One region of the Streptomyces sp. NPDC005808 genome, then DNA from elsewhere that is predicted to be linked to it. Evidence: riboswitches for the same ligand, from Rfam matches in the RefSeq annotation. Region 1 holds a riboswitch; each other region holds the start of a gene.
What was found. A riboswitch is a leader RNA that binds a small molecule or an ion and turns the genes downstream of it on or off. The one in region 1 is predicted to bind thiamine pyrophosphate.
Positions count from the first base shown of each region.

Region 2: linked by a shared signal. The riboswitch ahead of thiC (phosphomethylpyrimidine synthase ThiC) and the one ahead of thiO (glycine oxidase ThiO) in region 1 are both predicted to bind thiamine pyrophosphate.
Region 3: linked by a shared signal. The riboswitch ahead of ACFYPC_RS28860 (thiamine ABC transporter substrate binding subunit) and the one ahead of thiO (glycine oxidase ThiO) in region 1 are both predicted to bind thiamine pyrophosphate.

Region 1 covers NZ_JBIAIK010000007.1:390,842-400,890, forward strand. Annotated here, with positions in the region: gene ACFYPC_RS18760 (DUF4126 domain-containing protein) at 149-763, shown strand; gene ACFYPC_RS18765 (phytoene desaturase family protein) at 808-2,316, shown strand; gene ACFYPC_RS18770 (hypothetical protein) at 2,427-3,398, opposite strand; gene metF (methylenetetrahydrofolate reductase [NAD(P)H]) at 3,455-4,378, opposite strand; gene thiE (thiamine phosphate synthase) at 4,555-5,223, opposite strand; gene ACFYPC_RS18785 (Rv2175c family DNA-binding protein) at 5,314-5,685, opposite strand; gene ACFYPC_RS18790 (NAD(P)/FAD-dependent oxidoreductase) at 5,868-7,037, opposite strand; gene ACFYPC_RS18795 (hypothetical protein) at 7,274-7,474, opposite strand; TPP riboswitch at 7,527-7,638, shown strand; gene thiO (glycine oxidase ThiO) at 7,636-8,832, shown strand; gene thiS (sulfur carrier protein ThiS) at 8,829-9,041, shown strand; gene ACFYPC_RS18810 (thiazole synthase) at 9,045-9,839, shown strand.
Region 2 covers NZ_JBIAIK010000008.1:221,373-231,421, forward strand. Annotated here, with positions in the region: gene hisC (histidinol-phosphate transaminase) at 1-110, opposite strand, end outside; gene ACFYPC_RS19945 (LacI family DNA-binding transcriptional regulator) at 531-1,643, shown strand; gene ACFYPC_RS19950 (metallophosphoesterase) at 1,830-2,903, shown strand; gene ACFYPC_RS19955 (hypothetical protein) at 3,086-3,958, shown strand; gene thiC (phosphomethylpyrimidine synthase ThiC) at 4,101-5,924, opposite strand; TPP riboswitch at 5,917-6,073, opposite strand; gene ACFYPC_RS19965 (YibE/F family protein) at 6,145-7,755, shown strand; gene ACFYPC_RS19970 (SsgA family sporulation/cell division regulator) at 7,856-8,293, opposite strand; gene ACFYPC_RS19975 (IclR family transcriptional regulator) at 8,393-9,193, opposite strand; gene ACFYPC_RS19980 (DUF5326 family protein) at 9,696-9,908, opposite strand.
Region 3 covers NZ_JBIAIK010000015.1:89,051-99,099, forward strand. Annotated here, with positions in the region: gene ACFYPC_RS28850 (phosphatidate cytidylyltransferase) at 1-1,120, shown strand, start outside; gene rlmN (23S rRNA (adenine(2503)-C(2))-methyltransferase RlmN) at 1,234-2,340, shown strand; TPP riboswitch at 2,390-2,507, shown strand; gene ACFYPC_RS28860 (thiamine ABC transporter substrate binding subunit) at 2,587-3,669, shown strand; gene ACFYPC_RS28865 (ABC transporter permease) at 3,645-5,321, shown strand; gene ACFYPC_RS28870 (ABC transporter ATP-binding protein) at 5,322-6,341, shown strand; gene ACFYPC_RS28875 (maleylpyruvate isomerase family mycothiol-dependent enzyme) at 6,537-7,346, shown strand; gene ACFYPC_RS28880 (LAETG motif-containing sortase-dependent surface protein) at 7,502-8,158, opposite strand; gene ACFYPC_RS28885 (LOG family protein) at 8,346-9,461, opposite strand; gene ACFYPC_RS28890 (VOC family protein) at 9,604-10,011, opposite strand.

The DNA.
Region 1 (10,049 bases):
GCCGCGCCCCTTTCCGTGTCTCCACTCTGTCGTTCACGCAGGTCGGGCCCATCCGCGCGCGTACTCATCTCACCCACTAGGTACGCGTACTCAGCCCTGCGCTCTCAAGCCCAGGACGCTCGGCTGCCCACTGGTTACGATCGCCTCCGTGTCCGTACTCCCTCTGGTCTTCACCAGCGGCTGGGCCAGCGGCATCAACGCGTACGCGGTGGTGCTGCTCCTCGGCGTCTTCGGCGCGACCGGCCTGAGCGACGACGTCCCGGAGGCCCTTCAGCGCCCTGAGATCCTCGTCACAGCCGGCGTTCTTTTCCTCTGTGAGGCGGTCGCCGACAAGATCCCGTACGTGGATTCCGTGTGGGACTCCGTGCACACGGTGATCCGGCCCGTGTCGGGCGCGGTGGTCGGCGCGCTGCTCGCCGGACAGAGCGGTTCGCTTCCCGATCTGGCGGCGGGCGCGATCGGCGGTTCGACCGCGCTGGCGAGCCACACCGTCAAGGCCGGGACACGGATGGCGATCAACACCTCGCCGGAGCCGTTCAGCAACGTCCTCATGAGCACCGCCGAGGATCTCGGAGTCGCGGGGATCCTCACCTTCGCGATGTTCCACCCCGAAGCCGCGGCGGTCATCGCGGCTGTCCTGCTGCTCGCCGGGCTCGTGGTGCTCTTCTTCCTGGTCTCGCGGATCAGACGGTTCCGGCGCCGCAGGGCCCAGCGCCGGGAGGAGAAAAGGCTGGCGGCGGGGGTGGGCCGATCGCCCGACTGACCGCAGGGCGGGGGTTGTCAGTGGCGGCCGATAAGGTCCCTGGCATGGCACGAATTGCGGTGATGGGCGCCGGGATGGGCGCGATGGCGGCAGCCGCCCGGCTGGCCGTCGCGGGCCACCGGGTGGTGGTGTACGAGCGCACGGCGACGTACGGCGGTGCGGTGCGCCGTGTCGAGCGCGACGGTTTCGCCTTCGACACGGGCCCGGGGCTGCTGCCGCTGCCGGCGGTCTATCGCGACCTGTTCCTCAAGACGGGCAGGGAGCCGCTGGAGGCGTGCGTCGAGCTCGTCCAGGTGGACCCGTCGTCACGCCATGTCTTCGCGGACGGCACGGACGCCTCGTTGCCGAACGCGTCCCGCGCGGGCGTCGTCAGCGCACTGACCGGGGCGCTCGGCGCGGGCGCGGGCGACCGGTGGGGCGACTTCCTGGTGCGGGCACGCGAGGCGTGGGACCGCACGCGCAGGCCGCTCCTGGAGGAGCCGCTGTGGCCCAACTGGCAGGTGCTCGCCGAGCGCGAGCCCTACCCCGCGGTGCCGCACAAGCGGCTGCTGCGCACCCGCCGGGCCGCCACTCTCGCCGAGGTAGGCGCCTGGGAGCTGCGCGACCCGCGCCTGAGTGCCCTCCTGGAGAGCCACGCCCTCGCGTACGGGCTGGACCCTCGCGTCGCCCCGGCGAGCGCAGCCGTGCTGCCGTACATGGAGCACGCCTTCGGCACCTGGTATGTGCGCGGCGGGATGAGGGAGTTGGCGCGCGCGGTGTACGAGCGGTGCCTGGCACGGAAGGTCGAGTTCGTCTTCGGCGCCGAGGTCACGGGGGTCGTCGAGAAGGACGGCCGGGCCGCGGGGGTCGAGCTGCGGGACGGGACCGTCGCCGAGGCGGACACGGTCGTCGGCAGCGGGCCCTGGCGGCTGAGCGGCCTGAGTCGCCCCGAGCTGTACGCGGGGGACGGTGTGCAGCCGCACCCGGAAACCCGCTTCGCAGGCAAGGTCGTGGTCTGTCTCGCGCTGCGCGGCGCGCGCGAGCAGGGCGCCGCGCACCGCACGGTCGTCCACACCACCGACCGGGAGGCGGAACTCGACCTCTTCGGACTCGGTGCCCCGCCCGCGCGGCCGACCGTATGGGTCGAGCGACCGAACGACCCACGGCTGCGCCCCGATGACGCGCACGAGTCGGTGGTGCTCACGTCGACGGTGCCGTCCCAGGCCCTTCACGACTGGACGGCGGCCGGGGCCGCCGACACTTTCGCGGACCGAATGACCGCCGCCGCCGAGCGGGCCGTTCCGGGGCTGCGTGACCGGGTGCTGTGGCGCGAGGTGCGCACTCCCGTGCACACGGAGGAGGAGACCGGCGCGCAGGGCGGCGGGATACCGGCACCCTCACTGTCGGGCGCGGCGGGGACCCGGCTGCACCCCGCCAACAGCACTCGCCTGCCGGGCCTGTTCGCGGTCGGCGGCTGGGCCCACCCGGGCGGCGGCCTGCCCCATGCGGGCATGTCGGGCGCGCTGGTGGCGGGACTGATCGTGGAAGGACCGGAGTTCCGGGGCTCGCAGTGATCCCGGCACGCTGACGCAGAGAAGGGCCCGTACCAACACCGGCGCGGGCCGCACTCAGTACCGTGCCGCTCCTCCCGTACCGGTGCTGCCCCTCAGTACCCGTGCCGCCCTCAGTACCGGTACTGCTGCTCGTCGTACCCGGTGCCGTTGTTGCCGTTGTTGTTGCCGTTGTTGTTCTCCTGGTACGGATACGGCTGTTCCGGCGGGAGTTCGCCGCCGTACTCGTCGGTGCGCTGCTGCGGCACCCAGACTCCACCGGGCGGGGTGCCGTCACCGTACGTACCGGCGGCGTACTGGTCCTGACCGTAGCCCTGCTGCCCGTACTGCTGCTGCTCGCCGCCACCGTAGGTGGTGTTGTCGTACGAGGCACCGCTGTACGTCTGCGTGCCGATGTACGGGTCGGAGTAGGCGGCGTACTGCTGCTGGCCGTTGCTGTCGTAGCCGTACTGCTGCTGGTCGTAGCCGGAGTAGCCGTCGTACGCATAGGCCTGCTGGTCCTGGCCCTGGGCCGCGGACGCGTAGGACTGATCGGCCGCTGCCGCATACGCGTTGGCGTCGTACACGCCGTAGGAGCCGGTGTCGTCGGGCAGGGGCTGCGGCTCGTACACGGCAGTGGTCTCGGCGGCGCCGGGCTCACCCGCACCCGGCGGCATGAAGCGGTCGGACTGCGCGGGTGAGAAGACGTTGTCCTCGCCCGCGAACTCGTCCTCCTGCGGAAATGCCGTGGCGTCTGCCGCTTCGAGGTCGGTGACCTCCAGCGTCGGGTCCTGGTGCTCAGGCTCACCACGGCGGCGTTTGCTCTTGCCCTTGGCCTTGTCGGCGCCCTGGCGGTTTCCGACGGCCCAGCCCTCCGCGAACCCGCGGCGGAACGACAACGTCACATACGTCTGGCCGACCGCGAACGCCGCAGCGCCCAGGCCGATGACCACGACGGAGGGGATCAGCACGCCGAAGACCACGCCGAGGAAGCCGGCGAAGGCGAGCAACCGGTAACGCAGCCGCGCCTTGTACTGCAGCAGAACCTCGCCGAGCAGCCAGAGCGCGACGACGCCGAAAGCGATATAGAGGACCGTCCAGCCCATGTACGCCCCTCTCCCAGTGGCCGCTACGCAGTGTGTCGTACGTGGGTGCGACCGGTCTAGGCCTGCTGCGGGTGGTGCAGGCCCAGATTGTCGTAGATTTCCAGCGTTGCCGTGGAGTTGTTGAGCGTGATGAAGTGCAGTCCGGGGACTCCCTCGGCCAACAGCCTCGCGCAGAACTCCGTCGCGAACTCGATGCCAATGGAGCGTACAGCCGCCGCATCATCTTTGGCTGTGAGGATCCGCTCTTTCAGAACGTCCGGGAACGACGCATTGCTGAGCTTCGGAAGCCTCTCCAGCATCTTCACACTCGTCACCGGCATGACCTCGGGAATCACCGGAGTCGCACAGCCGGCCCCGGCTACGCGGTCGCGCAGGCGGAGATACGACTCGGGGTGGAAGAACATCTGCGTGATCGCGTAGTCGGCGCCGGCGCGGCACTTGTCGACGAAGTGCCCGGTGTCCAGGTCCCAGGTCTCGGAGCGCGGATGCATCTCGGGGAAGGCCGCGACGCCTACGCAGAAGTCGCCGGACTCCTTGATGAGACGGACGAGATCGGCCGCGTAGGTCAGGCCCTGGGGGTGCGGCACCCAGTCGCCCATGGGGTCCCCGGGCGGGTCGCCGCGCACGGCGAGGATGTTGCGGATCCCGGCGTCCGCGTACTGGCCGATGATGTTGCGCAGCTCCGCGACGGAGTGGTTGACCGCGGTGAGGTGTGCGACCGGGGTGAGCGTCGTGTCGGCGACGATCTGCTGGGTCTCCTTCACCGTGCCCGCGCGGGTGGATCCGCCGGCTCCGTACGTCACCGAGACGAAGTCGGGTGCGACCGCTTCCACCCGGCGCAGCGCGTTCCACAGGTTCCGCTCGCCCTTGGGGGTCTTCGGCGCGGAGAACTCGAACGAGTACGTCTTGTTGCCGGTCGCGAGCATGTCGCGCACGGTTCGTGCGCGGTCAGTCCTGGTGGAAGCAGATCCGAAGGCCATACCCGCAGGTTAGCCAGGGGGATCGGGTCCCCCAACCGCACGGCCGGGAATTGCCCGATTTGTCGAATTCTTGTCCACTCCTCGGACAGAGGCCGGACAACCGTTCAGGTAACCGGACGGCTGTTCAGTCAACCGGACGGCTGTTCAGGGAACTCCTCGGTCGGCTACACGCACGGCTACTCGGACAGCTGTACGCCGCGCAGCCGTTTCGCGAACTCCGCCGCCGCCGCTCCCGGGTCGTCCGCCTCCGTGATCGCCCGCACCACGACGGCGCGGCGGGCACCCGCCTCCAGCACCTCGTCGAGGTTGCCGAGGTCGATGCCTCCGATGGCGAACCACGGGCGGGCGGTACCCAGCGAGGCCGTGTACCGGACCAGGTCCAGGCCTGGCGCGTGGCGGCCGGGCTTGGTGGGCGTCGGCCAGCAGGGGCCGGTGCAGAAGTAGTCCACGCCCTCCTGGACGGCGGCTGCCGCGGCCTCGGACTCGGCATGCGTGGAGCGGCCTGTCAGGACTTCGTCGCCGAGGATGGCGCGGGCGGCTGCAACCGGGAGATCGCCCTGGCCCAGGTGCAGCACGTCGGCGCCGGCGGCGTGGGCCACATCCGCCCGGTCGTTGACCGCGAGCAGCTTGCCGTGGCGCGCGCAGGCGTCCGCGAAGACCTGGAGGTGCTCCAGCTCCTCGGCCGCCTCCATGCCCTTGTCACGCAGCTGCACGATGTCGACACCGCCGTCCAGGACCGCGTCCAGGAAATCGGCGAGGTCGCCCTGGCTCCTGCGGGCGTCCGTGCACAGGTAGACACGGGCGTCGGCGAGCTGGGCGCGTGCGGTGGCGGCGTTGTCGGGCATGCGTGTTACCCCCGTTGTCGGTGCGTGGGGACCACGGCGGCCGGGGTGGTCCATGGCGCCGTGGTCCGAACGTCGGACGGTCTGTCTCGGTCAGACGGCGAGCGCCTGGGCGCGACGCTTCACCTCCGTGCCGCGATTCTCGCTGAGAGCCTGTGCGGGGGTGCCGGGCAGGCTCGGGTCGGGAGTGAAGAGCCACTCGAGCATCTCTTCGTCGGAGAAACCGTCGTCCCGCAGGAGCGTCAGGGTGCCTGTCAGGCCCTTGACGACCTTCTGCTCGGCCCCGTCGATGAAAGCGGCGGGGACATGCAGCGCACGGTTCTCACCGCGGCGTACGGCGATCAGCTGGCCCTCCCTGACCAGCTGCCGGACGCGGGTCACCTCGACACCGAACTGCTCGGCGATGTCGGGCAGGGTGAGCCAGGCGGGGACGAGAGCATCGATCTTTGCGTCAATCTCGGTCACAGGACAAGCCTGCCATCCCGGACTGACACTCGGTAGCCGAGTCCCGTCGGGATCGGGTTACCGCACAGCCGGATCCCGTCTGGATCGGGGCGCCGCACGGCCGAATCCCATCGGAATCGGGGCACCGCACGGCTGGATCGCCCCGGCCGACACCGGTTCCGCCCACGGCGAACCAGCCCCGCCTAAGGCGTCAGCGTCGCCGTCTTCAGCGGCCGCGAAGGATCCGACAGCAGCTCCGGGTCCATCAGGGTGCCCGCCTCGATGAGTTTCCGGCCCTGGGCCAGGTCCCTGGGCCGGCCGACCGCGAGGAGGGCGACCAGCCGGCCGCCGTGGAGCCAGCAGACCGTCCAGGCCGCGCCGGACGGGTCACCGCGCCAGAGGGTGGTGTCGGCGGGGGCGTGGTGGCCGACGTACTGGACGAAGCGGCCGAACTGTTCGGACCAGAAGTACGGGACCGGGTCGTACGCCACAGGGGACTCGCCGATGATGTTCGCCGCCACCGTGCGCGGTCCCTGGAGGGCGTTGTCCCAGTGGTGGACCAGAAGGCGGTCCTCGTACCTTCCCGAAGGGAAGGAAGCGCAGTCGCCGACCGCGTAGACGTCCGGCACGGAGGTGCGCAGATGGTCGTCGGCCAGGACCTCTCGGTGGGCGCCGAGCTCGATGCCGGAGCCGCTGAGCCAGGCGGTGGCGGGGCGCGCTCCGATGCCGACGATCACGGCGCCCGCGGGCACCCGTGAGCCGTCGTCCAGCACCACGGCGCCGGGCTCGACGCGCTCCACGCGCGCGTGGGTGCGCAACGAGGCTCCGCTGTCCGCGTACCAGGCGGCCATCGGGGCGGCCACCTCGGCGGGCAGCGCCCCGGCGAGCGGCCGGTCGGCGGCCTCGATGACGGTCACCACACATCCGGCCTCACGCGCTGCGGTGGCGAATTCGGCGCCGATCCAGCCCGCCCCCACCACCACGATGTCGTGCTGCTGGGCGAGGACGGGACGCAGCCGCTCGGCGTCGTCCAGGGTGCGCAGCAGATGGACCCCGGGCACGCCCTCCGTGCCCGGCAGCCGGATCGGTTCCGCGCCGGTCGCGACGACCAGGACGTCGTACGGCACCGGCCCCGCCACCGTGTCCAGCTCATGGTCCCCGGGGCGTACACCGAGCGCCTCGCGCCCGAGCCACAGGTCGATGCCCAGTGCCTCGAAGTCGAGGTCGAAGGCGGAGCCCTCGGCCTTGCCGAGCAGTACGGCCTTGGACAGCGGTGGGCGGTCGTACGGCTGGTGCGGCTCCGCCCCGATCAGCGTCACGCCGCCGGCGAAGCCCTGTTCCCGCAGGGCGACCGCGGTCTGTACGCCCGCCATGCCCGCGCCCACGACGACGACCTGCCGTACCGCCCGCTCCTGAACCTGCGTCTTGTCGGTCACCTGATCACCATAGACAGCTGACAATTCGTCAGTCAGCGGGCGTGCTCAGTGACCTGCTCCACACCGCCCCGACCTGACCTGCTCCGCACCGCCCGACCCGACCTGCTCCACACGACTGGGCAGCACCGCCCGGACGGATCCGCACGGCACCACCACAGACCCGCACGGCACCACTAGGGGGTGTCGCTGGGGCGGACCTCTTCCACCGAACTGGTCCCGCTGCCCCGCTGCGACTCCCACTCCCACGTCTCCTCCAGGCGGACACGCCCGTCGGGCAGCTCGGTCACGCGGGACACGCAGTGCCCCGAGGAGGTGCCGCCGGGCGCCTGGTCGGCGACCGGCGACAGGGCGAGGCCGTCGAGCGAACGGGCCATGGACGGAGGCTCCCTTACTGAGACATACGGCAGCGAGCTAGGCTGGTCAACGTAAAGCACTCGCGGGAGTCCGGACGACCGGGCTGAGAGGGAGGCTGGACGGCCTCCGACCGTACGAACCTGATCCGGGTCATGCCGGCGAAGGGAGGGGCTGGACGCCCATGTCGCATACACCGCCTGACACATCCCGTACGTCCGTGTCACCAGGCATCTCAGACGTCCTCGTCATCGGGGGCGGAATCATCGGGCTGGTGACGGCCTGGCGGGCCGCGCAGCGCGGACTGACGACCACGCTGGTGGACCCCGAGCCCGGCGGCGGCGCCGCGCAGGTCGCGGCCGGCATGCTCGCCGCCGTCACCGAACTGCACTACGGAGAGCAGACCCTGCTGGGCCTCAACCTGGCCTCCGCGCACCGCTATCCGGACTTCGTCGCCGAGCTCACCGAGGCGACGGGCCAGGACCTCGGCTACCGCCGGTGCGGCACCCTGGCCGTCGCACTCGACGCCGACGACCGTGTGCACCTGCGTGAACTGCACACCCTGCAACGTCAGTCCGGGCTCGACTCCGAGTGGCTCAGCGGCCGTGAGTGCCGCCGCCTCGAACCGATGCTCGCGCCCGGCGTGCGGGGCGGGCTGCGGGTGGACGGCGACCACCAGATCGATCCGCGCCGGCTCGCGAAGGCCCTGGTCACGGCCTGCGAGCGGGCCGGAGTGGTGTTCCGCCGGACGTGGGCCGAGCGCCTGGGCGTGGTACGGGACCGGGCCCAGGGAGTCGTCACCGCGGACGGCGTCAAGCTGTCGGCCGGGCAGGTGGTCCTCGCCGCGGGCAGCCTCAGCGGGCGCCTCGCGGGCGTTCCCGAGGCTCTGCTACCGCCCGTGCGCCCCGTGAAGGGGCAGGTGCTGCGGCTTACCGTGCCACGGCCGTACGCGCCCTTCCTCAGCCGCACCGTGCGTGCCGTCGTGCGCGGCAGCCATGTCTATCTGGTGCCGCGCGAGAACGGCGAGCTCGTCGTCGGCGCGACCAGCGAGGAGCTGGGCTGGGACACGACGGTGACCGCGGGCGGCGTGTACGAGCTGCTGCGCGACGCCCATGAGCTGGTCCCCGGAATCACCGAGCTGCCGCTCACCGAGACCCGCGCAGGACTGCGCCCCGGGTCGCCGGACAACGCGCCGCTGCTCGGTCCCACCGAGCTCGACGGGCTCCTCCTGGCGACCGGGCACTACCGCAACGGCGTCCTGCTGACCCCCGTCACCGGTGACGCGATGGCGCACGCCCTGACCACCGGTGAACTCCCGGACGTGGCACGCCCCTTCTCCCCCAAGCGCTTCAGCCCGGCACGCACGGAGCAGCCCGTATGAGCATCCTCGTCAGCGTCTTCGTCAACGGAGAGCGGCAGCGGGTCGCCGCCGGAACCGCTCTCGACACCCTCGTCGCGGCGCTCACCCCGGCTCCGTCCGGTGTCGCCGCCGCGCTCAACGAAACCGTCGTCCCGCGAGGGCAGTGGTCCTCCACCTCCCTCTCCGAGGGAGACCGTGTCGAAGTCCTCACTGCCGTCCAAGGAGGCTGACCCATGGCCGACGATCCCTTTGTCCTCGGTGGTACGTCCTTCTCGTCCCGTCTGATCATGGGTACGGGGGGTGCGCCCAGCCTCGATGTCCTGGAGCGCTCGCTCGTCGCTTCCGGTACGGAGCTGACGACGGTCGCCATGCGGCGCGTAAACGCTTACGTACACGGTTCCGTGCTCTCCGTCCTCGACCGGCTCGGCATCCGGGTGCTGCCGAACACGGCGGGCTGCTTCACCGCCGGCGAGGCCGTACTGACCGCCCGCCTCGCGCGCGAGGCCCTGGGCACCGACGTGATCAAGCTGGAGGTCATCGCCGACGAGCGCACGCTGCTGCCCGATCCGATCGAGCTGCTCGACGCGGCGGAGACGCTGGTGGACGACGGCTTCACCGTGCTGCCGTACACGAACGACGACCCGGTGCTCGCGCGGAAACTGGAAGACGTCGGGTGCGCCGCGATCATGCCGCTGGGGTCGCCGATCGGGTCCGGGCTCGGGATCCGCAACCCGCACAACTTCCAGCTGATCGTGGAGCACGCGCGCGTGCCGGTGATCCTGGACGCGGGAGCCGGGACAGCGTCCGATGCCGCGCTCGCGATGGAGCTGGGGTGCGCGGGGGTGATGCTCGCCTCGGCCGTGACGCGGGCCCAGGAGCCGGTGCTCATGGCCGAGGGCATGCGGCACGCGGTGGAGGCGGGGCGGCTCGCCTACCGGGCGGGGCGGATTCCTCGGCGGCACTTCGCCGAGGCGTCGTCTCCTGCGGAGGGGCTGGCCCGGCTGGATCCGGAGCGGCCGGCGTTCTGACCTTGGCCGTCCGCCGTCCGTGGTTGCGGCTTCAGGACTTTCCCGCCCGCGCACCGCCCGTTTCCACCTCGTTGAAAAGTGCTGGTCTCCCGTGCGGCGACCCGCCGTCGGCGACTGCCGGGTACCTCATGGCCTGTGCGGCGTGCGTCACAGGTCGGCTTCAGTCCAGCCCCGGTATCGGCTGAACGGGTGGGGCTGACAGTGGTGGCT
Region 2 (10,049 bases), on a different contig from region 1:
TTGGAGGACAGCTTGTACGCCACCGCACCACCGACCGCGGCAGGCTTGCCGGGCTTGTAGGTGGGGATACCCTCCAGCTCGGCACGCAGCTTGGGGCTCGTCTCGCTCACCGCAGTCCTCCTCGTGACCACCGTCGGCTCATGTTCGCCGTCGGCTACCAATACTCCTCACCCTATGAGGATTGGGCTTCGCTGCGAATGGCCTGTGGACAACCACCTCGCCGCCACGAGCAGCCCGAGTGATCATCCCCGTACGAAGGCGTACGAATGGGGGCGCGCCGCTCGTCTCATCGCGCGCCGGTGGCTCACGCCGTGGCGCGCATCCCTCGTCAAGGTGAGTTGAGACCTCTTCGAGACATGACCCGGTTGGCAGGCCCATGCGCGCCGACAAGTCACGTCCTGCCATTGGATCGTTCAACTGGCTTTCTTTCTAATGCAGTTGACCCACTTCGACCATGCAGAAACGTGCCTGTCAACGAGTGCATATGCGTCCGCACTACCCCACCGCATGAGCCCTACTATCGGCTCGCCATGACAGCAGCAGGGAAGCACCAGGTGAGCCGGGCGGAGACAACCCGCCGCGGCGGTCGGCCGGGACGGGCGGGCATCAGAGATGTTGCCGCAGCCGCCGGAGTGTCCATCACGACCGTCTCCGACGCCCTCAACGGCAAGGGCAGGCTCCCGGACGCCACCCGACGCCATGTCCGCGAGGTCGCCGACCGGCTGGGCTACCGCCCGTCGGCCGCGGCCCGAACCCTCCGTACCGGCAAGTCGGGCCTCATCGGCCTGACCGTGACGACGTACGGGGATGAACCTTTCACCTTCACCGAGTTCGCGTACTTCGCGGAGATGGCCAGAGCCGCCACGTCGGCGGCGCTGGCCCGGGGCTACGCCCTGGTCATCCTCCCTGCGACCTCGCGCCACGACGTGTGGTCCAACGTCGCCCTGGACGGAACCGTGGTCATCGACCCGTCCGACCACGACCCGGTCGTCAGTGAGCTGGTCCGCCAGGGCTTACCGGTCGTCTCCGACGGCCGCCCGGCCGGCACGCTGCCGGTCACGGCCTGGGTGGACAACGACCACGAGGCCGCCGTCCTCGGCATCCTCGACCATCTGGCAGACGCCGGCGCCCGCCGGATCGGCCTCCTCACCGGCACCACCACCGACACCTACACCCACCTCTCCACCACCGCTTACCTGCGCTGGTGCGAGCGCGTGGGCCAGGATCCGGTCTACGAGGCCTACCTGGCGCACGATCCGTGCGCGGGAGCCGTCGCCGCTGACCGGCTGCTCGCGCGGCCCGACCGCCCGGACGCCGTCTACGGGCTCTTCGACCCGAACGGCACCGACCTGCTGGCCGCGGCCCGGCGCTACGGCCTGCGCGTACCGGACGACCTGCTCCTCGTCTGCTGCAGCGAGTCCACCGTCTACGCCAACACCGAGCCGCCCGTCACGACGCTCTCACTCAAACCGCGCCGGATCGGCACAGCGGTCGTCCAGCTCCTCATCGACGCCATCGAGGGAGTCGACTCGGACCAGCCGGTCGAGCAGGTGATACCGACCGAACTGATCGTGCGAACCTCCTCGCAACGCCGTCCGCCGCGTACGACGGTGAGTCCGCCCCGATCACCCGAGAAAGGTTGACTCCCGCTGAAGACTGGGCGGGAAAGCCTCGCCCAATTCGGGCAAAAACCCCGGTGAACTGGGCTCCTGCTCCGATTCACCACCCCTGGGTCATCACATGGCGCGATCCGCATTCCTATGATGGGCCCACGACACCGCGGGCAGCTGCGACCAGGCAGTCCGATCCGGTGCAGATGCGGCGCGATGGTGGTGGAGGGGTCGATGACTCAGGGGGCCGGTCAGGGACCCGAGGTGGCGCGGACGGCGACGTTGCGCGACTTCCGAGTGCCCGCGTACGTCCACGAGACCGGTCCGTTCGCGCAGGACACACCACCCGACGAGGACGCGGGGCCCGGCGGGGAACCCGAGGGGTACACACCGACGCGGCGCGATCTGCCCGTCATCAACCGGAGTGACACGGTCCAGGTCGCCGTTGACGCCGCCGCTTCGGAGGGCGCCGACGGGCCGGGTCCGCTGTTTGTCGTAGGCGATGTGCACGGCTACCTGGACCAGCTCGTCGCCGCGCTCCAGGAGAAGGGCCTCATCGACGCTGCCGGCAACTGGTCGGCCGGGACCGCCCGCCTGTGGTTCCTCGGCGACTTCACCGACCGCGGCCCGGACGGCATCGGCGTGATCGACCTCGTGATGCGGCTGTCCGCCGAGGCCGCCGCCGCCGGCGGCTACTGCAAGGCGCTCATGGGCAACCACGAGCTGCTCCTCCTCGGCGCCAGGCGCTTCGGCGACACCCCCGTCAACTCCGGCGCGGGCACCGCCACCTTCCAGGCCGCCTGGCTGCTCAACGGCGGCCAGAAGACCGACATGGACCGTCTCCAGGACCACCATCTGCAGTGGATGGCCCGCCTCGACGCCATGGAACAGGTCGACGGACACCTCCTGGTGCACTCCGACACCACCGCCTATCTCGACTACGGCGACTCGATCGAGGCGGTCAACGACACCATCCGCGAAACCCTCACCCGCAACGACGCGGACGAGTGCTGGGACCTGTTCCGCAAGCTCACCAAGCGCTTCGCCTTCCGCGACGACGGCAGCGAGGCCGTGCGCTCCCTGCTGGACATGTACGGCGGCTCACGCATCGTCCATGGCCACAGCCCCATCCCGTACCTCCTGGGCGACGTGGGCTCGGAGGACGGCGAGGACAGCGCGGGCCCCTTGGTCGAAGGACCGCATCTCTACGCCGACGGACTGGCCATCGCGATGGACGGTGGCGTGACCATGGCCGGAAAGCTGCTGGTCCAGCAACTGCCACTGGACATCTGAGGGTTCATCGGGCAGGTGTCGCCCTGCTGAAGACCGTGCTGGCCAGGGGGCAATTTCTGGAAACCCCCTGTCACGGCGTGCCATCGCGGCTCTACCATCGGACTATCCGTAGCAGGCTCCCCTCCGTTTCTGCCCAACGGCTCGTCAGCGTGCGAGCTATCAGCCCTACGGAGCATCGGGGGATGCAGATGAACAGCGTTCCGCAGCACCTGCTGAGCGAGGACCGCCAGGATTACGAGCGGCTCCTCGATGAGGCGCTGCGCTCCGCACCACACCGCCCGGAACTCGCCGCTGTCGGCCAGCGGCTCAACCCGGAACAACTGCGCACCATGGCGCTCAACGCCAGCGCGCTCATCACGGTGGCCGCGGCCACCGAGTACCAGCACTATGTGAAGGTCCGTGAGGAGCTGCGTCAGCCGGCGCCGACCACCCCACCCGTCCGCAAGGAAGCCGGTTCCGCCGAACCGGGTTCGAGCGCGATGGGACTCGCCGCCACCGTGGGGGAGGTCACCGAGACAGCCGGAGCGGGCGCCATCGCCGTCGTCGCGGTACTCGCCCCCGTCCTCGCCGGGACAGCCGCGGCGATATTCCTGCTCGTGGGGTACATCCTGAAAATGATCGACCCCGAGCCGGCGTTCGCCAAGACCCTCCTGACCACCGGGTGGGTCTTCGGCGCGGTCACGGCGGCCGCGATTCTGGTCGCCGCGGTTGGCCTCCTGCTCACCGCACTGCGCAACGGCTCGTCCTCGCTGCAGGCCGGAGCACGCGGCGAGCTCGACGAACAGGTCGCCCGGGCCAGGGAAGCCTGGCGCGAGGCCCTGCTGGAGCGCGGCATCATGCCGTTCCTCCGAGAAGCCCTGGCGGACCCGGGCTCGGCAGCATTCGGCGGTCCGTCGCCGTCGCCGACACCGACGAGCCGCATGCCGCAACTGGGCTACAACCGCCCGGGGTTCAGCAGCCCCGACGGCGGCCCGGCAGCGGGCCCGCGCCCGAGCTACTCCAGCCCGGACTTCTCCAGCCCGGACTTCGGGGGGCCTGAACACCAGCCGGAGTGACACCCGGCCGTGGTCGCGCTCAACCTCCAACCGCCAAAACACGCCGGCTACATGCTCGAACACGTCACAGCCTGCGGAGCCCGACAGCCGGTAGTGCGCCGGAGCTGTCCCAACAGCCCCGGCGCGCTGCCTGCGTTCGCGGTCAGTCGGCCAGCGGCAGATACACCCGGTTCCCGCTCGCCGCGAACTCCTTCGACTTCTGCAGCATCCCCTCGGCGACCTCCTCAACGGAGGCTCCCGCGGCCGCCGTACCGCCGAACTGCTCCGTGATGCTGTGGCTGATCTTCATGGAGCAGAACTTCGGCCCGCACATGGAGCAGAAGTGGGCCGTCTTGGCGGGCTCGGCCGGGAGTGTCTCGTCGTGGAACTCCCGTGCCGTGTCCGGGTCGAGGGCCAGGTTGAACTGGTCCTCCCAGCGGAACTCGAAGCGGGCGTCGGACAGCGCGTCGTCCCATACCTGCGCACCTGGGTGCCCCTTGGCGAGGTCGGCTGCGTGGGCGGCGATCTTGTAGGTGATGACGCCGGTCTTGACGTCGTCACGATTGGGCAGGCCCAGGTGCTCCTTGGGCGTGACATAGCAGAGCATGGCCGTGCCCCACCAGGCGATCATCGCGGCACCGATGCCGGAGGTGATGTGGTCGTACGCCGGCGCGACGTCCGTGGTCAGCGGGCCGAGCGTATAGAACGGAGCTTCATCACAGATCTCCTGCTGAAGGTCGATGTTCTCCTTGATCTTGTGCATCGGGACATGTCCCGGGCCTTCGATCATGGTCTGAACATTGAAACGCTTCGCGATCGTGTTGAGTTCCCCGAGCGTCCTCAACTCCGCGAACTGCGCCGCGTCGTTGGCGTCCGCGATCGATCCCGGCCGCAGCCCGTCACCGAGCGAGTACGTGACGTCGTACGCCGCGAGGATCTCGCACAGCTCCTCGAAGTTCTCGTAGAGGAAACTCTCCTGGTGGTGGGCCAGGCACCACGCCGCCATGATCGAGCCACCGCGCGAGACGATGCCGGTCTTGCGGTTCGCGGTGAGCGGTACGAACGGCAGGCGCACGCCCGCGTGGACCGTCATGTAGTCCACGCCCTGCTCGGCCTGCTCGATGACCGTGTCCTTGTAGATCTCCCAGGTCAGCTCCTCAGCACGGCCGTCCACCTTCTCCAACGCCTGGTAGAGCGGCACCGTGCCGATCGGCACAGGAGAGTTGCGCAGTACCCACTCTCGGGTGGTGTGGATGTTGCGGCCGGTGGACAGGTCCATGACCGTGTCCGCGCCCCACTTGGTGGCCCAGGTCATCTTGTCCACCTCCTCCTCGATGGAGGAGGTCACTGCCGAGTTGCCGATGTTCGCGTTGACCTTCACCAGGAACCGCTTGCCGATGATCATCGGCTCGATCTCCGGATGGTTGACGTTCACGGGCATCACCGCGCGGCCGGCAGCGATCTCCTCGCGTACGACCTCGGCGGCGACGTTCTCGCGAACCGCCACGAACTCCATCTCCGGCGTGATCTCGCCGCGCCGGGCGTACGCGAGTTGCGTCACGGCCTGTCCGGAGCGGCCCCGGCGCGGCTGGCGCGGCCGCCCCGGGAAGACCGCGTCGAGGTTGCGAAGGCCGCCGCGCGGTGAGGTGTGCTTGATCCCGTCGTCCTCGGGGCGGACGGGGCGGCCCGCGTACTCCTCGGTGTCGCCGCGGGCGATGATCCAGTGTTCGCGCAGCGGCGCCAGACCCCTGCGTACATCGGTTTCGACGGTCGGATCGGTGTACGGGCCGGAGGTGTCGTACAGCGTGACGGACTGGCCGTTGGTGAGGTGCACCTGACGGACCGGTACCCGCAGATCGGGACGCGATCCCTCGACGTACGCCTTGTGCCAGCCGATGGACTGCCCGCCCCCGTCGTTCTGGGACGGGGAAGGGGCCCCGCCCGTCTGGCTGGAGACAGACGTGCCTGCTTCGTCCTTGTTGGTCATGAGACCTACTCCCTACGCCGGCATTACCCGGTAACAGGTTCGGCGGTCGACGCAGCAGATTCCGTCTGCCGATGTTTCATGTGAAACATCGCTAAGACGGAGATCAGCGCCCTCTCAGCCCGGTGCTCCGAGCTCCCGCGTGTGCAAAGGTGCCTCCACGCTAGCGTCACATCGGGCGCGCTGAACAGTGGGCCCCGTCCGTTCTTGCGATGATCGGTCGGTGACCACGATGCAGCAGCCCCCTATTCCGCCGTCCGAGCCGCCGCACGGACATGGCCCCGGCGACGGCCACGGGCACGGCCCGGGCGGTGGCAGAGGTCCCGGTGACGGCCGGGGACCCGGCGGTGGGCAGGGATCCGAGGGCAGCAACGGACCCGGGGTTGCGGGCGGACCTGGGGGCGGCCACGGACCCGGCGGTGGGCAGGGATCCGGGGGCAGCAACGGATCCGGCGGTGGGCGAGGACCCGGCGGTGGGCAAGACCCGGGCGACAGCCACGGCCACTCGCACAGTCACAGTCATGGCCCCGCGGCCCCCGTCTCCAAGCACCTGCGCAAGGTCATCGGCGCGGTGCTGATCCCCTTCGCCGCCGCGGTCGTCGTGGGGCTCGTGGTGCTCTGGCCTGGCGGCGCCCCGGGGCACGAGCGCACCGGTGTCGGTTTCGACCGACAGACACAGCAGGCGACGGTCACCAAGGTCGAGAAGGTGGATTGTGATTCCGTGAACGCCTCGGGGGAGACCCCGACCGGCGACACCTCCACTGCCGAGGGTTCCTCGGCAGTGCAGCAGGCGACGGGTGACTGCAAGAAGGCGACGATCCGGGTCGACACCGGCAGCGACAAGGGCCGTACGTTCACCGAGATCGTCCAGCCGGACCAGTCACGCCAGTTGCACCAGGGCGAGAAGGTCGTGGTCGCGTACGAGCCCTCCGCTCCGAAGGACCTGCAGTACTCGGTCAGCGATGTGAACCGCAGGATTCCGATGGCGGTGCTCGCCGGGATCTTCGCGCTGATCGTCGTGGCGGTCGGCCGGTTGCGCGGCGTCATGGCGCTGGTCGCACTTGCCGTCAGCTTCATGATCCTGACGTTCTTCATCCTGCCCGCCATCCTGGAGGGCTCGAACCCACTGGTCGTGGCGGTCGTCGGAGCCAGCGCCATCATGCTGATCGCGCTCTACATGTGCCATGGCCTCTCGGCCCGGACATCGGTGGCGGTGATCGGCACCCTGCTCTCGCTGCTGCTGATCGGGGTGCTCGGTTCCCTCTTCATCGGCTGGGCCGCGCTGACCGGCAACACGGACGACAACACCGGCCTGATCCACGGCCTGTATCCGTCCATCGACATGAGCGGTCTGCTGCTCGCCGGCGTCATCATCGGTTCGCTCGGTGTGCTCGACGACGTGACGGTGACGCAGACCTCCGCCGTCTGGGAGCTGCACGAGGCGAATCCGACGATGGGCTGGCGGGGGCTGTACCGCGCGGGCATCCGCATCGGCCGCGACCACATCGCCTCGGTCGTCAACACGCTCGTCCTGGCGTACGCGGGCGCTGCGCTGCCCCTCCTGCTGCTCTTCTCGATCGCGCAGAGCAGCGTCGGCTCTGTCGCCAACAGCGAACTGGTCGCTGAGGAGATCGTGCGCACCCTGGTCGGATCGATCGGCCTGGTCGCCTCTGTGCCCGTCACCACCGCCCTGGCCGCTCTGGTCGTCTCGGCCGACCGCACGGGGACTCCGGCCGGTCGACCCGCGGCTGGGACTCCTGGCGCCCCCGTGGAGCCCATGGGGGCCGCCAGAACGCCGGTACGTGGTGGGAAGGGTCGCCGCCGCAAGCACTGAAGTCACGTGGTGCTCAAGTCGACTTGAGCTGCGCGTGCGGCCCCTGTTCCATACGCAGGCCGGTCGAGAGGAAGCGTTACTCCACTCGGGGAGACGGCGCTCAGCCCGCGCTCTGCTCCTCCGCCAGGATGCGGACCAGCGCCTCGTCGAGGTGGGCGTCGAAGTCGGCGAGGGAACGCTCCTGCCCGAGCGGCACCAGCTTGTCCGTACGGTCGAGGAACGCCACGAGCGGCGCCGCACCCGACCTGAACAGCGCGTGATCGCCGCCTACCTGAAGCCTGATCAGCACCTCGCCGAACGCGTCCGGGTCGGCGGGTGCGATGTGTACATCACCGTCACCACACGGCCGGCCCACACCGTCGACCAGCAACTCCCTTCCGAACGCCCAGGTCACAGGCGCGTCGCCGGGCAAGTGAAAGGTCAGCCGCACGGCGTACGGATCACAGGTCTCGTATCGCAGCTCCACCGGAATACGGAAGGAGAGCTCCTCCGACACGAGGAAGCTCATCATGACCTCTGCCTGTACCGACTCACGCATCGCCTACCCCGTCGTTTGCGGTCGACTGGCCAGGAATCGTTCCCCTGACACTGCTGAAATCTTGCTCAACGTACACGGCAGATCACAAGGAGTGAGTTTTCAGATACTGATAGAGATGGCGAGTGTCCCTGGCGCTCTGCCGATCGCCTCTTGCAACTGGCGTGCAGCAGGCAGGAGTCGGTCGGCCTGGTGCGACGGCAAGGAGATGGCCACGGTCGATGCGGTGGCGCCGACGGTGATGGGAATCGCGGCGCAGACCGTGCCCAGCGCGTACTCCTGTCGTTCGATCACGGTCTCCATCCGCCCGATGCGTTCCAGGCGCCGCAGCATGCTGTCACTGTCGCGCACCGTGTACGGAGTGATCGACTGCACCGGGTAGCGGTCAAGGTGATCCCTGCGGGCCTTCTCGTCCAGCTGCGACAGCAGACACTGACCGACCGCGTGGGCGTGCCCCGTCTCCCGGAAGTCGGCCCACTCCTCGACCGCGGGATTGCCCGAGGTGTCGGCGATGGACAGAACCTCGATCTCACCGTCGCGGTACGTCGCGTAGTACACGGGTGCGCCGATCGAATCGCGCCAGTGCGCGAGCACGTCGCTCATCGTGCTGCGACGTTTCTGCTGGGCTCCGCTGCTGCTCAACCGCTCGGCAGCTTCACCTAGGAAGAACAGCCCCTTCTCGCGGCGCAGATAGCCCTCGTGGGCCAGAGTGCGCAGCAGGTGGTACGCCGTCGGCAGCGCGAGCCCTGCCTCCCGGGCGAGCTGTTTGGCGGGGGCTCCGTGCTCGCGCGCGGCAACGGCCTCCAGAAGGCGCATCGCCCGCTGTACGGAGCCGATGAGCGTCGTGGGGGGCGGCTCCAGCGACGCGGCCTCGGCCGGGGGCGTGCGAGTCCCGACGAGCAAGGCGTGCGCGGCCCCGGGCGCCGTGCGCCTGCCGGCGGGCTGAGTGCCTGTCTCCGCGTGTGACGTCCGACCGCCCGTCTCCGCGTGTGACGTCCGACCGTCCGTGTCGGCGGTCGACGTTCCCACGACGTGCGCGTCTGCGGGCGAGGTCTTCGCTCGCGTCTCTCCGGGCGACGTGCGTGGCTGGGTCGGCGGGAGACGTGACCCCGCCGACGCTCCGGACCGCTGGACGGGTGGCGCGTGTGAGGTTGCGGGTGCGGTGTCAGCCGTGGCCAAGGGGCACTCCCTGAGCGCGAGGGGAACCGCCCGTGCGGGGGGACACGGGAGGGAGGTGTGCGCTGCTCGCGCAGGGTCGGGCCCGCGTCGAGCTTCCGGACTTTAACCGCCCGTCACCGCTTGCAGGCCGCCCCACCGGGAAACTTCCCCCGGCCGAGGGAACCTCGGCTTCCCTTTACCGACCACCCGTTACCGATCACTCACCCGCGCCCGCCTCCCCGTCACCTCACCAGTCGCCGCGCGACGACGAACTCGTCGTGAACTTCCGCACGACGTAGATCAGTCCGCCGACCAGGGCAACGAAGATCAGTGCCTTGAAGAGCAGGCCGATGACGAACCCGACGACGGTCGCTATCAGGCCGCCGAACACCACGAGGGCGATGACCGGCACCGCGACCCACTTCACCCACCACGGCATACCGTTGAAGATCTCTCGCATCGCCCTTGTCCTTGCCTCTGTCCGCCCGTGGCCCCAAGTCCGGGGCACTGATTCCGGGTTCTTAGATGTCTCGCATGTCTTGCATTCGATGCTAGACATGCGAGGGGCCGGACGGCGGCCTCGCACCCCTTGTTCCCCCCT
Region 3 (10,049 bases), on a different contig from region 1:
TTCCTGGGGCGCGCCGTCACAAGCCGGGTACTGGGGGCCGTCCGAGCAGGGGCCTGTCCAGGGGGTTGCCCCGGCGGGTCCCGCATACGATGCGTATGACGCGCAGCACACTCGGCCCATGCCCATCGTGCCCGACGTACCCGATCATGGCGAAGACCAGGATGACGACCGGGGGGCCGCTCGGCTGAGCGGTCCCCTGTTCCGCGACGACACACCGGCGGCGGCGCCGTTCTACGGGGGCCCGTCGCAGAAGCCGCAGGAGCCCATGTCCAGCGCCCCACAGCCCGCCCCCCCACCGCAGAAGAAGAGCGCGGGACGGGACCTGGGCGCGGCCATAGGCGTGGCTGTCGGGCTCGGTGTGGTGATCGTCGTCTCCCTGCTCATCGTCAAGGCCGTCTTCATCGGCGTGATAGCGGTCGCCGTGGTGGTGGGGCTGTGGGAGCTCACCTCGCGGCTGGAGGAGCGCAAGGGCATCAAGGCGCCTCTCGTGCCGCTGGCGCTCGGTGGCGCGGCGATGGTCGTCTCCGGTTACGTCCGGGGCGCCGAGGGTGCGTGGGTGGCGATGGCGCTCACCGCGCTGGCGGTTCTGGTCTGGCGGATGACGGAGCCCCCCGAGGGCTATCTGAAGGACGTCACGGCCGGCGTCTTCGCGGCTTTCTACATCCCGTTCCTGGCCACGTTCGTCGCGCTGATGCTCGCGGCCGACGACGGTTCCCTGCGGGTGCTCACGTTCCTGCTGCTCGCCGTGGTCAGTGACACGGGCGCGTACGCGATCGGCTGGCGCTTCGGCAAGCACAAGCTGGCGCCGCGCATCAGCCCCGGCAAGACCCGCGAGGGCCTGGTCGGGGCGGTCACCTTCGCGATGGCCGCGGGTGCGCTGTGCATGGAGTTCCTGATCGACGACGGTACCTGGTGGCAGGGCCTGCTCCTGGGCCTCGCGGTCGCGGCCAGCGCCACGCTCGGGGACCTCGGCGAGTCGATGATCAAGCGGGACCTGGGCATCAAGGACATGGGCACGCTGCTGCCGGGGCACGGCGGAATCATGGACCGGCTGGACTCGCTGCTGCCCACGGCTCCGGTGGTCTGGTTGCTACTGGTGATCTTCGTCGGCTCCGGCTGACCGGCTGTTGCGCATGAGTCTGTACGTCGCTGACGTGCGGGTTTGTCGGTGGGGGGCTCGTTGTCCACAGGGCGGCGAGTCCCTCTTCGTATGTCTGCGACACTGGGAGGGTTATGCCTGCACCCGGAGAACTCACATTCGTCGCCCCGCGCGGAGCCAAGAAGCCGCCGCGGCATCTTGCCGATCTCACGCCCGCTGAGCGTAAAGAGGCGGTTGCCGCGATCGGCGAGAAGCCGTTTCGTGCCAAGCAGCTCTCGCAGCACTACTTCGCGCGGTACGCGCACGACCCCGCGGAGTGGACGGACATCCCGGCCGCCTCGCGCGGCAAGCTTCAGGAGGCGTTGCTTCCCGAGCTGATGACGGTCGTGCGGCATCTGTCGACCGACCAGGAGACCACCCGCAAGACCTTGTGGCGGCTCTTCGACGGCACGCTCGTCGAGTCCGTGCTGATGCGGTACCCGGACCGGGTGACCATGTGCATCAGCTCGCAGGCCGGATGCGGGATGAACTGTCCGTTCTGCGCGACCGGGCAGGCCGGGCTCGACCGGAACCTCTCCACCGGCGAGATCGTGCACCAGATCGTGGACGGCATGCGGGCGCTCCGGGACGGCGAGATCCCGGGTGGTCCGTCGCGGCTCAGCAACATCGTCTTCATGGGGATGGGCGAGCCGCTGGCCAACTACAAGAGGGTGGTCGGGGCGATCCGAGCGCTGACCGACCCCGAGCCCGACGGGCTCGGCCTCTCGCAGCGTGGCATCACCGTGTCGACGGTCGGTCTTGTCCCGGCGATCAACCGGTTCTCCGACGAGGGCTTCAAGTGCCGCCTCGCCATTTCGCTGCACGCGCCCGACGACGAGCTGCGCGACACCCTCGTACCCGTGAACACACGCTGGCAGGTGCGGGAGGTGCTGGACGCCGGCTGGGAGTACGCGGCCAAGTCGGGGCGCCGGCTCTCCATCGAGTACGCGCTGATCAGGGACATCAACGACCAGGCCTGGCGTGGTGACCGGCTCGGGCGGATGCTCAAGGGCAAGCCCGTGCATGTCAATCTCATCCCGCTGAACCCGACGCCGGGTTCGAAGTGGACCGCCTCGCGGCCCGAGGACGAGAAGGCGTTCGTCGAGGCGATCGCGGCCCACGGGGTGCCGGTCACCGTTCGCGACACCCGTGGTCAGGAGATCGACGGGGCGTGCGGACAGCTCGCGGCCACCGAGCGGTAACCTGACTGCGTACGTACGTCGTACTTACATCCGTAGTTCCCACATCTTCATATTCCGACAGGGGAGCGCCACAGCGCTGAGAGTGCGGCAGCCGGTCACCGGCGGGCCGCAGACCCTCAGAACCTTGCCCAGGTCATTCTGGGTAGGAAGTTCGGTCAATACTCAAGCTGTTGCGCCCTGCCCGGGAACTGTCAGAGGTTCCCGGGCAGGGCCGCGTCTCTTCCTGGTCATCCCAGGAGGAATTCAGTGAGCAAGAAGAAGACGATCACGGCCGTAGCGGTCGGGTTGGGGCTTGTCGCGCTCTCCGCGTGCGGCTCGACCGAGTCCGGCTCCGGGAGCAGCGGTGACTCCAAGACGGTGACCCTTGTCAGCCATGACTCCTTCGCCTACTCCAAGGACGTGCTGAGCGCCTTCGAGAAGGAGTCCGGGTACACGGTCAAGGTCCTCAAGGACGGTGACGCGGGGCAGGCCGTCAACAAGGCGATCCTCACCAAGGACAACCCGCAGGGCGACGTCTTCTTCGGCGTCGACAACACCCTGCTGTCCCGCGCGCTCGACAACGGGCTCTTCCAGTCCTACGAGGCCAAGGGCTCGGACCAGATCCTCCCGGAGTACCGGGTCGACGAGGACAAGCACCGGGTGACGCCCATCGACACGGGCGACATCTGCGTCAACTACGACAAGGCGTACTTCACCGAGCACAAGCTGACGCCTCCGCAGTCCTTCGACGATCTGATCAAGCCCGAATACAAGAACCTGCTTGTCACCGAGAACGCCTCCACGTCCTCGCCCGGCCTCGGCTTCCTGCTCGGCACCGCCGCGAAATACGGCGACGACGGGTGGCAGGACTACTGGACGAAGCTCAAGGCCAACGGCGTCGAGGTCGTCGACGGCTGGGAGCAGGCGTACAACGACGACTTCTCCGGGTCCGCGGGCGGCAAGAAGGCCAAGGCGGACCGGCCGCTAGTCGTCTCGTACGCATCCTCGCCGCCCGCCGAGGTCATCTACGCCGACCCGAAGCCGACGACCGCGCCGACCGGCGTCGCGACCGGCACCTGCTTCCGGCAGGTCGAGTACGCGGGGCTGCTGAGCAACGCGAAGAACACCAAGGGCGGCGAAGCACTCATCGACTTCCTGATCACCAAGAAGTTCCAGGACGACATGCCGCTGAACATGTTCGTCTACCCGGTGGTGGAGGGCGCGAAGGTGCCCGCCGAGTTCACGGAGTTCGGGCCGCAGGCCAAGGACCCCGAGACCATGGACCCCGCGAAGATCGCCGCCAACCGGGACCAGTGGGTCAAGTCGTGGACCTCGCTCGTACTGAAGTAACGCCCCGGGCGCGTAAGGAGTCCCGTCGGGGAGGCGCGGCGCGGCTCGGGCTGATGGCCCTGCCGGTCGCGTTCTTCGGCGTCTTCTTCGCCTACCCCGTGGTGGCGATCGTGGCCCGAGGCCTAAGGGTTGACGGGGTCTGGCAGTTCGGGCGGATCGGGGATGTCCTCGCGCAGTCCGACATCCGGCACGTGCTGTGGTTCACCACCTGGCAGGCGCTCGCCTCGACCGCGCTCACGCTGCTGATCGCGCTCCCCGGCGCGTATGTCTTCGCGCGCTTCGAATTCAGGGGCAAGCAAGTGCTGCGGGCGGTGGTGACGGTGCCGTTCGTGCTGCCGACGGTCGTCGTCGGTACGGCCTTCCTTGCCCTCGTCGGCCGGGGCGGGCTCCTCGACGAGCTGTGGGGCGTACGGCTCGACACCACCGTCTGGGCGATCCTGCTCGCGCATGTCTTCTTCAACTACGCGGTCGTCGTCCGCACGGTCGGCGGGCTCTGGTCGCAGCTCGACCCGCGTCAGGAGGATGCCGCCCGGATGCTCGGCGCATCCCGCTTCGCGGCCTGGCGCAAGGTGACGCTGCCGGCCCTGAGCCCGGCCGTGGCCGCGGCCGCGCTGATGGTGTTCCTCTTCACCTTCACCTCCTTCGGTGTGGTGCAGATCCTCGGCGGCCCGACCTTCTCGACCCTCGAAGTCGAGATCTACCGGCAGACCTCGGAGATCTTCGACCTCTCCACGGCGGCGGTGCTGACGATCATCCAGTTCGTGGCGGTGGGCGCGATCCTCGCCGTGCACGCCTGGACCGTGCGGCGCCGGGAGACCGCCCTGCGTCTGGTGGCCCCGGAGACCACCGCACGCCGGCCACGTGGTGGCGGGCAGTGTGCGTTGCTGGCCGGGGTTCTCGCGACCATCGCCGTGCTGCTCGTGCTGCCGCTGGGTGTGCTGGTCCAACGGTCTCTGGACGCGCCCGACTTCGGCTACTACAGGGCACTGACGTCCGACGACAGCGGCATCTTCCTCGTCCCGCCGATCGAGGCCATCGGCAACTCGCTGCAGTACGCGCTCGCCGCCACCGCCATCGCCGTACTCGTCGGCGGTCTGGCGGCCGCCGCCCTCACCCGGCGTGCGGGCCGTCTCGTACGAGGCTTCGACGCGCTGCTGATGCTGCCGCTGGGCGTGTCGGCGGTGACCGTCGGATTCGGGTTCCTGATCGCGCTGGACGAACCGCCGCTGAACCTCAGAAGCAGTTGGATTCTGGTGCCCCTCGCACAGGCACTGGTCGGTGTCCCCTTCGTCGTACGAACGATGCTGCCCGTGCTGCGGGCGGTCGACGGGCGGCTGCGGGAGGCGGCGGCGGTGCTCGGGGCGTCGCCGTGGCGGGTGTGGCGCGAGGTCGATCTGCCGATGGTGCGGCGTGCGCTGCTGGTCGCGGCCGGCTTCGCCTTCGCGGTGTCGCTGGGCGAGTTCGGGGCGACCGTCTTCATCGCACGGCCCGACAATCCCACGCTGCCGGTCGCCGTGGCGCGGCTGCTCGGACGCGCCGGTGACCTCAACTACGGCCAGGCGATGGCCCTTTCGACCATCTTGATGGTGGTGTGCGCGGTGGCGCTGCTGCTGTTGGAGCGGGTACGGACCGACCGGACCGGGGAGTTCTAGATGCTGCTGAGCCTTGAGACCGCGACCGTACGCTTCGGCGGGCGTGCGGTGCTCGACGCCGTCGACCTCGCGGTCGCCGAGCACGAGATCGTGTGCGTGCTGGGGCCGAGCGGCAGCGGCAAGTCGACGCTGCTGCGGGCGGTGGCCGGGCTCCAGGCGCTCGACGCGGGCCGGGTGCTCCTCGACGACCGCGACCAGGCGCAGGTGCCCGCGCACCGGCGGGGCGTCGGCCTGATGTTCCAGGACCACCAGCTCTTCCCGCAGCGGGACGTGGGCGGCAACGTGGCGTTCGGGCTTCGGATGCACGGCGCGAACAAGGGCGAACAGGCGGTACGAGTACGGGAGTTGCTGGAGCTCGTCGGATTGCCGGGTGCCGAGCGCAGAGCCATCGCCGCCCTCTCCGGTGGTGAGCAGCAGCGGGTTGCGCTGGCCCGTGCCCTCGCGCCGCGCCCCCGGCTGCTGATGCTCGACGAACCGCTCGGCCAGCTCGACCGCTCGCTGCGCGAACGCCTTGTCGTCGAACTCCGGGAGCTGTTCGGCGAGTTGGGTACGACCGTGCTCGCCGTCACGCACGACCAGGGCGAGGCCTTTGCGCTCGCCGACCGGGTGGTCGTGATGCGCGACGGGCGAATCGCCCAGTCGGGTACGCCACTTGAGGTCTGGCAGCACCCCGCGGACGAGTTCGTGGCGCGCTTCCTCGGCTTCGACAACGTGGTCGACGTGACGGTGAGCGGGGAGACCGCGGACACCCCGTGGGGGAAGGTCCCGGTGCCGGAGGGCGTGCCGCAGGGGCCGGGCACGCTACTCGTCAGGCCCGCGGGCGTACGGCTGGTGGACGCGGCCGAGGGGCTGTGCTGCACCGTGGTCGCCCGGACGTTCCGGGGCACCCATGTCGCCGTACAGCTGCAACCGGAGGACGCGCCCCGGCTCGAAGCGGCGTGCACGCTCAGGGACGCGCCGGTCCCCGGTGACCAGGTCGGGGTCGAGTTCGACGCCGCGGAGACCGTCGTCCTCGGCTGACTGCCCGGCGCCCGGAAGCGGTGTACTCGCACAGTTGCCTGGCGTCCGGAAGCGGCGTACACGCGCAACTGCCTGGCGTCCGGAAGCGGCGTACACGCACAGTTGCCTGGCGTCCGGAAGCGGCGTACACGCGCAACTGCCCGGCGCCCGAAAATGACGTACTCGCAGAACCGTCCGCCGCATAAAGTGCGGCTCATGACGTCACTCGGGGTGCTCGGGCATGAACGCTACTGCGACGCGATCGAGACGCAGGTGCGGCAGTTGAGGGACGTGGTGAGCTCGGACGGCGTCGAGCTGTCCGCCACCGTGCCGACCTGCCCGGACTGGTCGCTGGAGCGGCTCGTACGGCATACGGGCGGGGCGTTGCGCTGGGCCGAACTCCTCGTCCGTAACAGGGTGCAGGAGTACACCCCCGACGAGAACACTCCTCTCGCCCCGGGGCCGGAGGTCAAGAGTGATCCGGCGGCCTTGGACGCCTGGCTCGCGGAGACCGGCGAGATGCTCGTCGGCACGCTGCGGGAGGCGGGGCCCGACGTGAAGGTCTGGGGGTGGGCCGGGGTTCTGAACTCCGGTTTCTGGGCGCGCCGCATGACGCACGAGCTGGCGATCCACCGCGCCGACGCGACGCTGGCCGCCGGGCTGCCGTACGAGGTCGACCCCGATGTGGCCGCCGACGCGATCGACGAGTGGCTGGGGATCGTGGAGTACATGCAGCGGACGCAGCCGCACGACGCGGCGCGGGAACTGCGCGGAACCGGGCGCAGCATCCATCTCCACGCCACCGACACGAGCCCCGAGTTGAATGCCGAGTGGGTAGTCGAACTCACCGAGGAAGGCGTCGTCTGGCGCCGGGGCCACGAGAAGGCGACCGTCGCGCTGCGGGGCCCGCTGACCGACGTACTGCTGGCCTTCTACCGCCGACTGCCGCTGGACGGCGGTCGTTTGGAAGTGCTCGGGGAGCGGGAGCTGCTGGAGTTCTGGCTGGAGCGGGCGACGTTCGGGTAGGTCCCGTGTCGCGGGTGCTCGCCGGGGTCAGGTTCCGTGTCGTGGGTTCCCTCAGGGTCACGCCCCGCTTCGCGGTTGCTCGCCAGGGGCACCACAGGTGTGTGGCCCGCCTCCTGGGTGAGGGGACGGGCCACACATTTCGTACGGGGTGAGGGTCAGGCCTTCGTCGCGCCACGGCGGCGCATTCCGAAGAACACAGATCCGCCACCGACCAGGACGAACGCAGCGGCGATGCCGGCGATCACCGGGGTGTTGGAGTTCGCACCGGTCTCGGCGAGGTTGGACTCACCGGCCGCGGGGGACGGAGCGTTGCTGCCCGTCGTGGCGGGAGCGGTGGTGCTCTCGGCGGGCGACGGGGTCGCCGACTCCGAAGGCGTCTGCGACGGGGCAGGCGTCTCCGATGCCGGAGGCGTCGATGCCGGCGGAGTGGTCTCCGTGGACGTGCACGCCTTGTCCGGCGTGATCAGGTTCGGGGAGATGTCCTCGTCGACGGCGTTGTTCTCGGCCTTGATGTGGACGCGGTACTCGGCCTTGGGGGCCCAGTCCTCCGAGAACGTGACCTTGGCGCCCTCGCGGGTGCCGACCACCGTCTCCTCGCCGACGAGCTTCGCGTCGGCGCCGTTCGACTCGAGGTAGACCTTCACGGTGGCCTTTACGCCCGAGGCGTCTATGTCGGTGACGGTGATGATGCCCTTCCCGTTGTCATCGCAGTCGGCGACAGCGGAGAAGTCCTTAATGTTGCAGGCCATTGCGTTGCCGGCGACACCGAGCGCGAGCGCGGCCGTCGCTGAAGCAACACCGAGGATTCGCACAGAACGTGCGGTACGGCGAGATATGGACACGATTGCCCTTCACGGGATGCGCAACTGCGGGGGGTGAGAGGGGCCTTCTGCTGCTCTGCTGCCACAACAGCGCCCCCAGTAGCCTCACTGGTTTATAAGCGTCGGCTAAGGGCTGTCAATGCATATGCCCTGCCAAGGCGTTGCCTTTACCTTGTCGTTAACCGGCGAGACGTTTGAGAGCGTCGGGAGCGTCCTCGATACGGTCAACAAGGGCGATTCGGGACTCCATCGCGCGTTCGCGGGCGAGCGACTGGAGAAGGGGCCAGGTGGGGTGTTTTTCGGTCCAGTGGGCGCGGTTCACGAGAACCATGGGCGTCGGCTCGCCACGGGACTCGTAGTAGTTCGGCGTCGCGTTGTCGAAGATCTCCTGTACGGTCCCGGCGGCGCCCGGCAGGAAGACGACGCCCGCGTTCGAGCGAGCCAGCAGGCCGTCCTCGCGGGTCGCGTTGGCGAAGTACTTGGCGATGTGCGCGGCGAAGGCGTTCGGCGGTTCGTGGCCGTAGAACCAGGTGGGAATGCCGACCGAGGCGCCGCCGGAGGGCCAGCGTTCGCGTACGTCGAAGGCGGCGCGCGCCCAGTCGGTGATCGAGGGGACGAACGACGGCGCCCGCGCGAGGAGTTCGAGGGCCTCGCCGAGCATCTCGTCGTCGAAGGGAGCCGCGTACGCGCCGAGATTCGCCGCCTCCATCGCGCCCGGGCCGCCGCCGGTCGCGACGGTGTAACCGGCGCGCGCCAGCTCACGGCCGAGGCGCGCCGCCCCCTCGTACGCCTGCGTGCCGCGCGCCATCGCGTGGCCGCCCATCACACCCACCACCCGCGCGCCGACGAGGAGTTCGTCGAGTGCGTCGGAGACCGCGTCGTCGTGGACGGCGCGCAGCATCGAGGCGAATATGTCGCCGTCGGCCTTGGTCTGCTGGAACCAGGCGTACGCGCGGGCGTCCGGCGTGGCTTCGTAGTCCACGTCGAGCCCGTCGAAGAGTTCGGCGGGGGAGTAGAGCAGGCCACGGTAGGGGTCGAAGGGCAGACCGGGGACGGGCGGGAAGACCAGCGCGCCCGCCGCGCGTACCCTCGCCGCCGCGTCAGGGTCCATCGGGCAGCCGAGGAAGACGGCGCCCGCGGTGTCCAGGGACAGCAGATCGGTCGTACGGGCAGTCAGATCGACTGCCTGAACGCGAAGGTGCGCGAGTGAGCCGTGCTTCGAGACCACCTCGTCGAACTCGGCGAGGGACTCGATCTCACGGTCGCGGGAAGCGTGAAGGGGGGTCGGCTGCACGCGGCCATGCTAGGCGCACGGGCGGCGGGGTTCGGGGGCGGCCTGGCGGTGGCGGCGGCCTGGAGGTGGCGGCGGCCTGAGGGCGAAGGGAGTGCGGGGAGTTGGGGCGCCGTGAGGCCGCCGGACGCCTGTGCGTGGGGGGTCAGCCCTGTACCGCCGCCGGGTCCATCCACATGACCTCCCAGGTGTGGCCGTCCGGGTCGTCGAATGCGCGGCCGTACATGAAGCCGTGGTCCTGGGTCTCGCCCGAGGCCGAGCCGCCCGCCGCGATCGCGTTGTCGACGAGCTCGTCGACCTTCTCGCGGCTCTCGGCGCTCAGACACAGCAGCACCTCGCTGGTCTTGGTGGAGTCGGCGATCTGCTTCTTCGTGAAGTCGGCGTAGCGCTGCTTGCTCAGCATCATCGCGACGATCGTGTCGCTGATCACCACGCAGGCGCAGTCGTCCGTCGAGAACTGCGGGTTGATCGTGTAGCCGAGCTCGGTGAAGAACTTCTTCGAGGTGTCCACGTCGGCGACGGCCAGGTTCACGAAGATCATCTGCTGGTACATGTCGGGGTCTCCCATCGGTGCGGTACGGCGCTGTGGTG